2 regions of the Breoghania sp. genome follow, and region 2 is predicted to be linked to the other one. Evidence: riboswitches for the same ligand, from Rfam matches in the RefSeq annotation. Region 2 holds a riboswitch; the other holds the start of a gene.
The links. A riboswitch is a leader RNA that binds a small molecule or an ion and turns the genes downstream of it on or off. The one in region 2 is predicted to bind cobalamin.
Positions count from the first base shown of each region.

Region 1: linked by a shared signal. The riboswitch ahead of ABGM93_RS11890 (ribonucleoside triphosphate reductase) and the one ahead of ABGM93_RS02965 (TonB-dependent receptor) in region 2 are both predicted to bind cobalamin.

Region 1 covers NZ_OY771475.1:2,741,971-2,746,934, reverse strand. Annotated here, with positions in the region: gene nrdH (glutaredoxin-like protein NrdH) at 255-476, opposite strand; cobalamin riboswitch at 578-786, opposite strand; cobalamin riboswitch at 1,100-1,328, shown strand; gene ABGM93_RS11890 (ribonucleoside triphosphate reductase) at 1,448-3,463, shown strand; gene nrdD (anaerobic ribonucleoside-triphosphate reductase) at 3,509-3,697, shown strand; gene ABGM93_RS11880 (anaerobic ribonucleoside-triphosphate reductase activating protein) at 3,684-4,295, shown strand; gene ABGM93_RS11875 (hypothetical protein) at 4,449-4,595, opposite strand; gene ABGM93_RS11870 (MFS transporter) at 4,592-4,964, opposite strand, start outside.
Region 2 covers NZ_OY771475.1:652,374-657,337, forward strand. Annotated here, with positions in the region: gene ABGM93_RS02960 (HutD family protein) at 110-724, shown strand; cobalamin riboswitch at 757-965, shown strand; gene ABGM93_RS02965 (TonB-dependent receptor) at 1,153-3,117, shown strand; gene ABGM93_RS02970 (ABC transporter substrate-binding protein) at 3,114-4,013, shown strand; gene ABGM93_RS02975 (iron ABC transporter permease) at 4,010-4,964, shown strand, end outside.

The DNA of each region.
Region 1 (4,964 bases), 2.1 Mb from region 2:
CCCTTCTCCCATGGGGAGAGGGTTAGGCAGAGGGTGTCGAACTCACGTGGATATGGAGACCTCACATCCCCTCACCCGGACCTGCGGTCCGACCTTCCCCCGTGGCAGAGGTGCATTGAAGAAGGCAGGTTCAGGCGTCTCACCAGCCCGAAAACGTCATCCTGAGGAGGCCCGAAGGGCCGTCCCGAAGGATCGGCCACACAGGCAAGACGATGCCCCGAACGGTGAGCGGACGAACCCCGCCCGCACCCGCCTTAGCTCAGCGCGCCGATCTTGTCGGGCCGGAAGCCGGACCAGTGATCCTCACCCGCCACCACCACGGGGGCCTGCCGGTAACCCAGCGATTGCACCTTCTCCATGGCGCTGTCGTCGCGGGTCAGGTCGATCAGGTTGTACGCGACGCCACGCTGGTCAAGCGCGCGGGTTGTGGCGGTGCACTGCACGCAAGCAGGCTTGGAATAGACGGTGATGGTCATGTGAGCTTCTTTCACCCCGAAGATCTTGAATTGGAGACGGGCGAAAGACACGAGCAGGCGAAGGCGAAACCATCGCACTCGCGTCTATCGGCCCCGCCGTCCGATGACGTTGTGCTCAAGGCAGGTCTCCTGGCTAACGGGTCATCGTTTCTGTCCGCCTTCCCGGGACATCCCAGTGGCTTTTCGGACAGGAACTCGCCGCTCACAGTTGCGGGGGCAGCGCCGGATTGGGCCATCAAAACGGGCCTCACCGGCTTCCCTCTTAGCCCTCAGCCTCTCGACTCAAGGAACCTCGAACACCACATAGGGTATGTTCAGCTCGCGGATTGTCAATCAGTTGAGTTTCGGTGTGAGCTGACCGCCCGTATATCACCACTTTCTCACACCGGGTGACAGGATGCCGCAGTTGGCGGAAAACAGCGCTTCCGCCGCGCCTCGGCGCTCCCGCCTCCACGTCATGACGAACGCCTGCCGAGCCATCCCACGGGCCTTGAACCGGCAGGTTTCTGCAGTTCGAATAAATCCATGTGGACAATCCGAGCGGGCAGACGGGGCGTTGCACCCGCGTCTGCCCGTGCCCGACCCGTTCGGCTCTATCAATTGACAGAAAACGAGACCTCAGACCTACATGTTGTAGTCGTGGTTCCTTGAGTCGAGAGGCTGAGGGCTAAGAGGGAAGCCGGTGCGCCTCGGGCAAGGCCGGCGCTGTCCCCGCAACTGTAAGCGGCGAGTTGTCATCCAGAGGTGCCTTTGTGCGCTGGCCTGCCACTGGAGCCTTCGGGCTCTGGGAAGGCGTCGGGTGGTGGCATTGACCCGCGAGCCAGGAGACCTGCCGCGATCCATAATTCACGTCCCGGGGCGGGGTCTCCGACGGGTCGCGTGCCTTTGCGCATGGCTTTCTGCCGTGTGCCGTCAGCACCGTGCGCCTGTTCGGTCCTTGCCCCTCCACATGGTCGGGGTTCAGAAACCAAATGCCTGCCACGTCTTGCCTGCCAAGTCACATCATCAAGCGAAGCGGCGTCCGCGCGCCCTTCGATGCCGAACGCATCCTGTCCGCGATTGCCCGCGCCGGTCAGGCGACCGGCGAATTCGGCGAGGCCGATGCCCGTCGCCTTTGCGATGCCGCGATCAAGGTCATCGCTCACCGTCACGCCGGCGACGTGCCCACGATCGAGCAGATCCAGGACATCGTGGAACAGGTTCTGATCTCCACGGATTACCCGGCGACCGCGCGCGCCTATATCGTCTACCGAGAAAAGCGCGGGCAGGCGCGGCAGGATCGCAAGACCGTCGTCGATGTTACCTCCTCCATCAACGAATATCTGGAGCGCACCGACTGGCGCGTTTCCGCCAACGCCAATCAGGGCTATTCGCTGGGCGGGCTGATCTTGAACCTCTCGGGCAAGGTGGTGGCCAATTACTGGCTCTCCCACATCTATCCGCCTGAGGTGGGCCGGGCGCATCGCGACGGCGACTTCCACATCCACGACCTCGACATGCTGGCAGGCTATTGCGCGGGCTGGTCCTTGCGCACGCTGCTGGTGGAAGGCCTGAACGGTGTACCGGGCAAGATCGAATCCGCCCCGCCCAAGCATCTTTCAAGCGCCGTCGGCCAGATCGTCAATTTCCTCGGCACGCTCCAGAACGAATGGGCGGGCGCGCAGGCCTTTTCTTCCTTCGACACTTACATGGCCCCCTTCATCCGCAAGGACGACCTCGATTACGAGGAAGTCCTGCAGTGTATTCAGGAGCTTGTCTACAATCTCAACGTGCCCTCGCGCTGGGGCATGCAGACGCCTTTCACCAATCTCACCTTCGACTGGACCTGCCCTGAGGACCTTCGCGACGAGGTGCCGGTGATCGGCGGCGAGGAGATGCCGTTCACCTATGGCGATCTTCAGCGCGAAATGGACATGATCAACCGCGCCTACATGGAGGTGATGACAAAGGGTGACGCCAAGGGCCGGGTCTTCACCTTCCCGATCCCCACCTACAACATCACCCCCGATTTTCCGTGGGAGAGCGAGAACGCCGACCGGCTGTTCGAGATGACGGCCAAATACGGGCTGCCTTACTTCCAGAACTTCCTGAATTCCGAACTGAAGCCGAACATGATCCGCTCCATGTGCTGCCGGCTTCAGCTTGACCTCACCGAACTTCTTAAGCGTGGCAACGGGCTTTTCGGCTCGGCCGAGCAGACCGGCTCGCTGGGCGTCGTCACCATCAACTGCGCCCGGCTCGGCCATGTCTATCGAGGCGATGAGGAAGGGCTTTTCGGGCGTCTCGACGAACTGCTGGAAATCGCGCGCAACAGTCTGGAAATCAAGCGCAAGGTCGTCCAGCGCCACATGGATGACGGGTTGTTCCCCTTCACCAAGCGCTATCTCGGTACGCTCAGGAACCACTTCTCCACCTTCGGTGTGAACGGCATCAACGAGATGATCCGCAATTTCACCGGCGATTGCGAGAATGTCAGCACCGAATGGGGCCATGCCTTCGCGGTGCGCCTGCTCGATCACATTCGTTCGCGGATCGTGGAGTTCCAGGAAGCGAGCGGCACCATGTTCAATCTGGAAGCGACGCCTGCGGAAGGCGCGACCTACCGCTTCGCTCGTGAGGATCTGAAACGCTATCCGGGCATCCTTCAGGCGGGCGGAGACGAAAGCCCCTACTACACCAACTCCAGCCAGCTTCCCGTCGACTTCACCGACGATCCCTTCGAGGCGCTGGAACGGCAGGACGAGCTACAGCGCAAATATACCGGTGGTACGGTGCTGCATCTCTACATGGGCTCGCGGGTTTCCTCCGCCGAGGCTTGCAAGAAGCTGGTGCAGCGCGCGCTCGGTCGCTTCCGGCTGCCTTACATCACCGTCACCCCGACATTCTCCATCTGTCCGAAGCATGGCTACATCGAAGGCGAACACGAATTCTGCCCGACCTGCGATGCCGAGCTGCTTGCCGAAAAGCGGCGGTGCGCCGGGCAATAAGCCTCACCATTTCATCTGATCACACCAAACGACATGGAGGCCGCCATGGCCGATTTTCTTGGCACTCAAGCCGAAACAGACATCGTCACCCTGAGCGATGAGGAACGCCAGCCCTGCGAAATCTGGACCCGCGTGATGGGCTACCATCGCCCGGTTTCCTCCTTCAATCGCGGCAAGAAGGGGGAGCACGCCGAACGTCGCTTCTTCTGCGAGGATCGACTTGCGCGCGACTGAGCTTCGCATCGGAGGGCTCGCCCGGCTGTCCACCTGCGACTGGCCGGGCGAGCTTGTCGCCACCGTTTTCTGTCAGGGCTGTCCGTGGAATTGCAGCTATTGCCACAATCCGCATCTGATCCCGGCTCACGCCGAGACGGGGCTGGATTGGGACAATGTGCTGTCTTTCCTCAAGGCGAGACGCGGGTTGCTGGATGGCGTGGTCTTTTCCGGCGGGGAGCCGACGCTTCAGGCCGCCTTGCCGGAGGCGATCCGCGAAACCCGCGCGCTTGGGTTCCGCATCGGGCTTCACACCGGCGGCCCCTATCCGGCGCGTCTTGAAGCGGTGCTCCCGCTCATTGACTGGATCGGTTACGACGTGAAGGCGCCTTTTGCCGAATATGAGCGGATCACGGGTGTGCCGGGCAGTGGCGTCAAGGCGCGCAAGGGGCTGGAGATGGTGCTGGAAAGCGGCATCGCCTGCGATATCCGCACGACCGAATATGAGCCCGTTCTGGACCGGGCAGCGTTGGCCCGGCTGGCCGACGATCTGGCCGCCATGGGTGGCGCAACCACCCGGCTTCAACCGTTTCGTTCTGTCGGTTGCGTGGAAGCCTGATCGCGCACGGGACGGAAAAAGGGCGCGCTAAGGAGCATGCTTGTCATCATCGAGACAGGTGACGGAACCTGCCTCGCGCGATTGAGCCTCCGCGATCCCGCGAGCGGGGAGGCTCAACCGGCCTTGCCGTCGACTTCAGTTATCCGGCAGGTCTCACCCGCATATTTTCATCGCCGTCACGTAGGAATAGACGAAAATCGGGTCCATATAGCCTGCGAAACTCACCACGGTCAGGGCGATGAGCAGGCTTGAGATCAGAACGAAACCTCCCGCTGAAAGCGCAGATCTCAGGCTGATCATCTTGCATAGGACTCAAGCGAACCCGGGCTGTAGACAAGCTTGTCGTTGATCGGCAGGTGTGCCAGCGCAGCCACGAAGCCCATCCCGATGCAAACGGTCCAGATCAGGTCATAGGAGCCTGTCGTGTCGAAGACATAGCCCGCCAGCCAGATCCCCAGAAACGCGCCCAGCTGATGGCCGAAGAAGACGAAGCCGAACAGGGTCGTGAGATATTTGGTTCCAAAGATCTGCCCCACGAGACCGCTGGTCAGCGGGACCGTGCCGAGCCACAGAAAGCCCATGGCCGTCGCGAAGATATAGGTGCTCGCCGTTGTGAGCGGCAGCATCACGAACAGCAGCATGGCAACGCTTCTGCAGACATAGAGGAAG
Region 2 (4,964 bases):
GGGGCTATTGCAATGGCGGTGCGCCGGGGGACCCGCTTTATCGTGATGAGCGGCATTGACTGCTCTGCAATCCATCAACGGTGCCCGCCGCGATTTCTGGGAAAGTGACATGCAAATCATGAAGGCGGCGGATCATCGCCGCATGCCGTGGAAAAACGGCAAGGGGGAGACTGCGGAAATCGCCCTCTTTCCCGAAGATGCGGGGCTGGAGGATTTCGGCTGGCGGCTTTCCATGGCGAGCGTGAGCGAGCCCGGCGCCTTCTCGATCTTCCCCGGCATCGATCGGGTGCTCGCCATCGTGCAAGGCGAAGGCTTGCGGCTCTTGGTCGAGGGGCGGGAGGCAATCGTCACGCCGGAACGCGAGGCTGCCGCTTTCGCCGGTGATGTCGACGTGACATCGGACCTTCTCGGTGGCCCGGTTGTCGATCTCAACCTGATGACCCGTCGCGGGCGCTTTCATGGGAGCATGGAGCGGGTCGGCGGGCAGGAGAGACGCGAGATCGCGGGCAAGGGGGCGGCAACCCTGGTCGTTTTGCGCGCGCCCTGCGCCGTTTCCTCACGCGACGGCTCGGTGCCCCTTGCCAGGCTTGATGTCGTGCGCGTGGAGGACGGAGAGGTCCTGTCGTTTCAGCCTGCGCTTGCAGCGCTGGATCTTCTTGTGGTCCGGATCGTGGAAAATGGCGAAGAGGCTGGAAAAGTCCTGCAATCCTTCACAAATTCCTAACAAAGCGTTTGACCCGTTTCCCGTGGGTGAATAAGGCTATGGGCGGAATTGGTTCCGCTTTGCTGGCGGATGAAAAGGGAACGCGGTGCGATCGATCGGGCGATCCATTCCGCGACTGCCCCCGCAACTGTAACCGGCGAGCCTCCTTTCGATGATCCACTGATCGCGCAAACGATCGGGAAGGGGAAGGGCAGGCGTCGACCCGGAAGTCAGGAGACCTGCCATTCCGGTCACCCATGCTTGGATACGGGGTGTGTCCAGGCGCGGTCGTCCGTGGCGGTGACAGTAATCGTGTCGCCGCACGCGTGAGAGACCGGATCATGCCCGCGCCAGAGAAGCGCGTCTTCTTCCGATTTCAGATTGCCTGCGGTTCAAGTCAATCGGGCCGGGCCAGGTGTATGCGTTCGGTCCTCCTTTCGGGGGCAATCATGCAGAAGATCATTGGGACAAGTCTCCTGGCAGCGGGAGCGGTGACGCTCGCTCTGACGGGGACCGCCCGGGCGCAAGTCGCAAACACGGAAAAAGACGGCTCTGTCGTTCTTGATTCCATCCTCGTCACGGCGGGTCGCACGCCGGTGGAAAAGGAAAAGTCCGGTCGCGCCTTCACGGTCATCACAGGCGAAGATCTGGCGGAGCGCAATGTGCGCCAAGTCTCCGATGCGCTGCGCGCTGTTCCCGGCTTTTCGGTCTCGCAACTGGGCGCGACGGGTGGTCAGACCCAGATCCGCGTGCGCGGTGCGGAAGCCAACCACCTGCTCGTCATGATCGATGGCATCGAGGTCAGCGAGACCTCCACGGGCGAGTATGATTTCGGCGGCCTGATTGTCGACAATATCGATCGCATCGAGGTCCTGCGCGGGCCGCAGAGCGCCTTCTGGGGCTCCAACGCAACCGCCGGTGTCGTCAACATCATCACCAAGGGCGGCATCCGCAACGGTTTCGAGGCGACAGGCACGGTGGAAGCCGGATCGGACAAGTCTGTCTTTACGAGCCTTGGCCTTCGCGGCGGTGGCGAGAAATACGACATCTCGCTGGCGGCGGCGCTGGACAATGTCGGCGGCTTCAATGTCTCCGATTTCGGCACGCACGAAGATGGCGCGCGCAATGGCACGCTGAACGCCAAGGTCCGCGTGGATCTGACCGACTGGATGGAGTTCGCCTCCACGCTGCGCTACGTGAAACGTCAGGCAGACACGGACGCGCAGGACTTCACCTTCGGCAGCCCGACCTATGGTCGCGTGCTGGACACCGACGATGAAACCAAGATGGAAGAGCTTTTCGGCTCCGTCGGTCTTACCGCCACGGGTCTCGACGGCGCGTTGACCCAGAAGCTGCGCTTTTCCGGCTCCGACACCCGGCGCGACAATCTGGAAAGCGGAGCTGTCACCTCGGCCACCAAGGGCGCGCGTCTGAACGGCTCCTATCAGGCGACCTATGCCTTCGACACGCCCGATTTCGCCGCGGCACGTCACAGCTTCACCGGCGGCTACGAATGGCAGCGCGAAACCTTCCGCCCCTCGCATCTGCAGCATGGGTTTTCCCGTGACGCGCATTCCTTCGTAGCGGAATACCGGGGTGAATTCCTCGACCAGTTCTACCTGAACGGGGCCGTGCGCCACGATCTGAACGACCGTTTCGACGATGCGACGACCTACTCCATCGCGGGTGCATGGCAGCTGCACGAGACGGGCACCCGGTTCCACACCTCGGTGGGCACCGGTGTCACCAACCCGACCTTCTACGAGCTTTACGGCTACACCCCGTCGACCTTCGTCGGGAATCCCTCGCTGACGCCGGAAAAAAGCCTCGGGTGGGATGTGGGTGTCGAGCAGTCCTTCTTCGACAAGCGTTTCGTGGTCGATGTCACCTATTTCCATCAGGATCTGACGGACGAAATCGCCACCGTTTACCAGAATATCGGCGGAACCTTCGTCTCTACGCCCATCAACCGCGAGGGCAAGAGCCTGCGCCAGGGTGTGGAAGTGTCGGCAACGGCTGAAATTCTCGACGGCCTGACCGCGAACGGCTCCTACACCTATACCGATGCCACCGAACAGACGGTTGCCGGTGGAGCCCGGATGGTGGAAGTGCGTCGTCCCCGGCATTCCGGCGCGCTCAACCTTGCCTACAGCTTCCTTGACGACAAGGCGCGCGTCTTCGGTGAAGCGATCTTCAACGGCAAGATGTTCGACAACAGCTTCGTGACCGGCACGAGCACGCGCGTTTCGCTCGATTCCTATGCGCTCTTCAATGTCGGCGCGAACTACAAGTTCAACGAGAACTACGAGGTCTATGGGCGGGTCGATAATCTGTTCGATACGGATTATGAGGAAGTCTTTGGCTATAACACCAAGGGACTTACGGCCTATGTCGGTGTGAAGGGAAGGTTTTGATACCTCTTTCAAGCCTGAAAGCCGGGGCGGTTCTTGCCGCCCTGGCTCTTGTTTGTTTTCTGCCCGCGAAGCTGGTCCGGGCACAGGAAGAGGCGCGCCCGGCATCCTTGAAACCGGTGCCGGAACGTGTCGTCTCCATCAATGTCTGCACCGACCAGCTCGCCATGCTGATCAGCGCGCCCGGTCAGCTGAAATCCGTCTCCCGCTTTTCGCGCGATCCCGAAATGTCGGCGATGACCCGGCAGGCGCAGGCCTATCCGCTGAACCATGCGCAGGCGGAAGAGGTCTTCCTGATGCGGCCGGATGTGGTTCTGGCCAGCGCCTATACCTCGCGCACCACCGTCACCTTGCTGCGCAGGCTCGGCTTCCAGGTCGAGGAATTCCAGCCCGCCACCTCGTTTGACGATATCCGCGCCAATATCCGTCGCATGGGCACGCTTCTGGGCCGTGAGGCACGGGCGGAGGAGCTTGTCGCGCAGATTGATGAGGATCTGGCGCACACGGTGGGAAAACCCTCCGGAAAGCGCGCCGCCCTCGTTTTCGCAAACAGTTTCACCGCAGGCTCCGGTACCCTCACGCAGGCCATCGTGGAGGCCGCGGGGCTTTCCAACGTGGCGGCGGAAACCGGCGTTGTCGGCTCCGCGCGCATGCCGCTTGAAAGCCTGATCATGGCGAACCCCGATCTGGTCGTATCCGGCGTTCAGGGCTACCGCTCGCCCGCGCGCGCCAACGAGATCTTTCTCCACCCCGCCTACCGGGAACTGGCCCGGCGCAAGGGGCTCGTCTCCATTCCTTCGCGCTACTGGGTCTGCGGCGGGCCTTTTACCAGTCAGGCCGTTCGCATCCTGCGCGCCGGGGCTGATGCGCCAAAGGCCCTGGCAGGGCGTCAACCATGAGTGATGCCGTCTCCTACAGGCTGCTTGTTGCGGTGTTGATGGGCGTCGTTGTGGCGCTTTTCGGCCTGTCGCTTACCGTGGGGCCTGCGGGGATTGCCTTTGGTGACAGCCTCAAGGCGCTGTTTGTTGGCGGGGAAGGCGATTCCGCGCGTGAGGCAGTGGTTCTGGTGATGCGCGAGATCCGCCTGCCGCGCGCGCTTCTGGGGCTCGGGGTCGGTGCGTCTCTGGGGTTGAGTGGCGCGGTACTTCAGGGCCTGTTGCGTAATCCGCTGGCGGAACCGGGGCTTCTGGGCGTCAGCGCCTCCGCGTCGCTTGGGGCGGTGCTGGCAATCTATACCGGCTTGTCCGCCATGTTTCCGCTCGCCCTGCCGCTCATGGCGCTTGGCGGTGCCTTTGCCGCCGTGGTGCTGGTACAGGCAATGACGGGCAGCGGTGGGACGTTGACGATCATCCTCGCCGGTGTCGCGGTTTCCAGCTTTGCGGGCGCGATGACTTCGCTCGCCCTCAATCTCTCGCCCAATCCCTTTGCGGCCCTTGAAATCGTCTTCTGGATGCTGGGCTCTCTGGCCGACCGCTCCATGACCCATGTGTGGATCGCAGGGCCGTTCATTCTGGCCGGCTGCGCCATGCTGCTGATGCAGGGGCGCGCCTTGGACACGCTGACGCTCGGCAATGATGCGGCGCGCTCTCTGGGCACCGATATGGCGCGTGTGCGCCTGATGGCCGTTCTGGGGACCGCCATCGCTGTGGGCGCGTCCACGGCTGTGACCGGGGCCATCGGCTTTGTCGGGCTCGTCGTGCCGCATCTGCTGCGCCCGCTTGTGGGGGCCGTGCCCTCGCGGCTGCTTCCGGCGAGCGCGCTGGGGGGCGCGGCCATGATCCTCGCTGCCGATATCGCCGTGCGCCTGCTCGCGCCGGGTCGCGATCTGAAGCTCGGTGTCCTAACGGCGA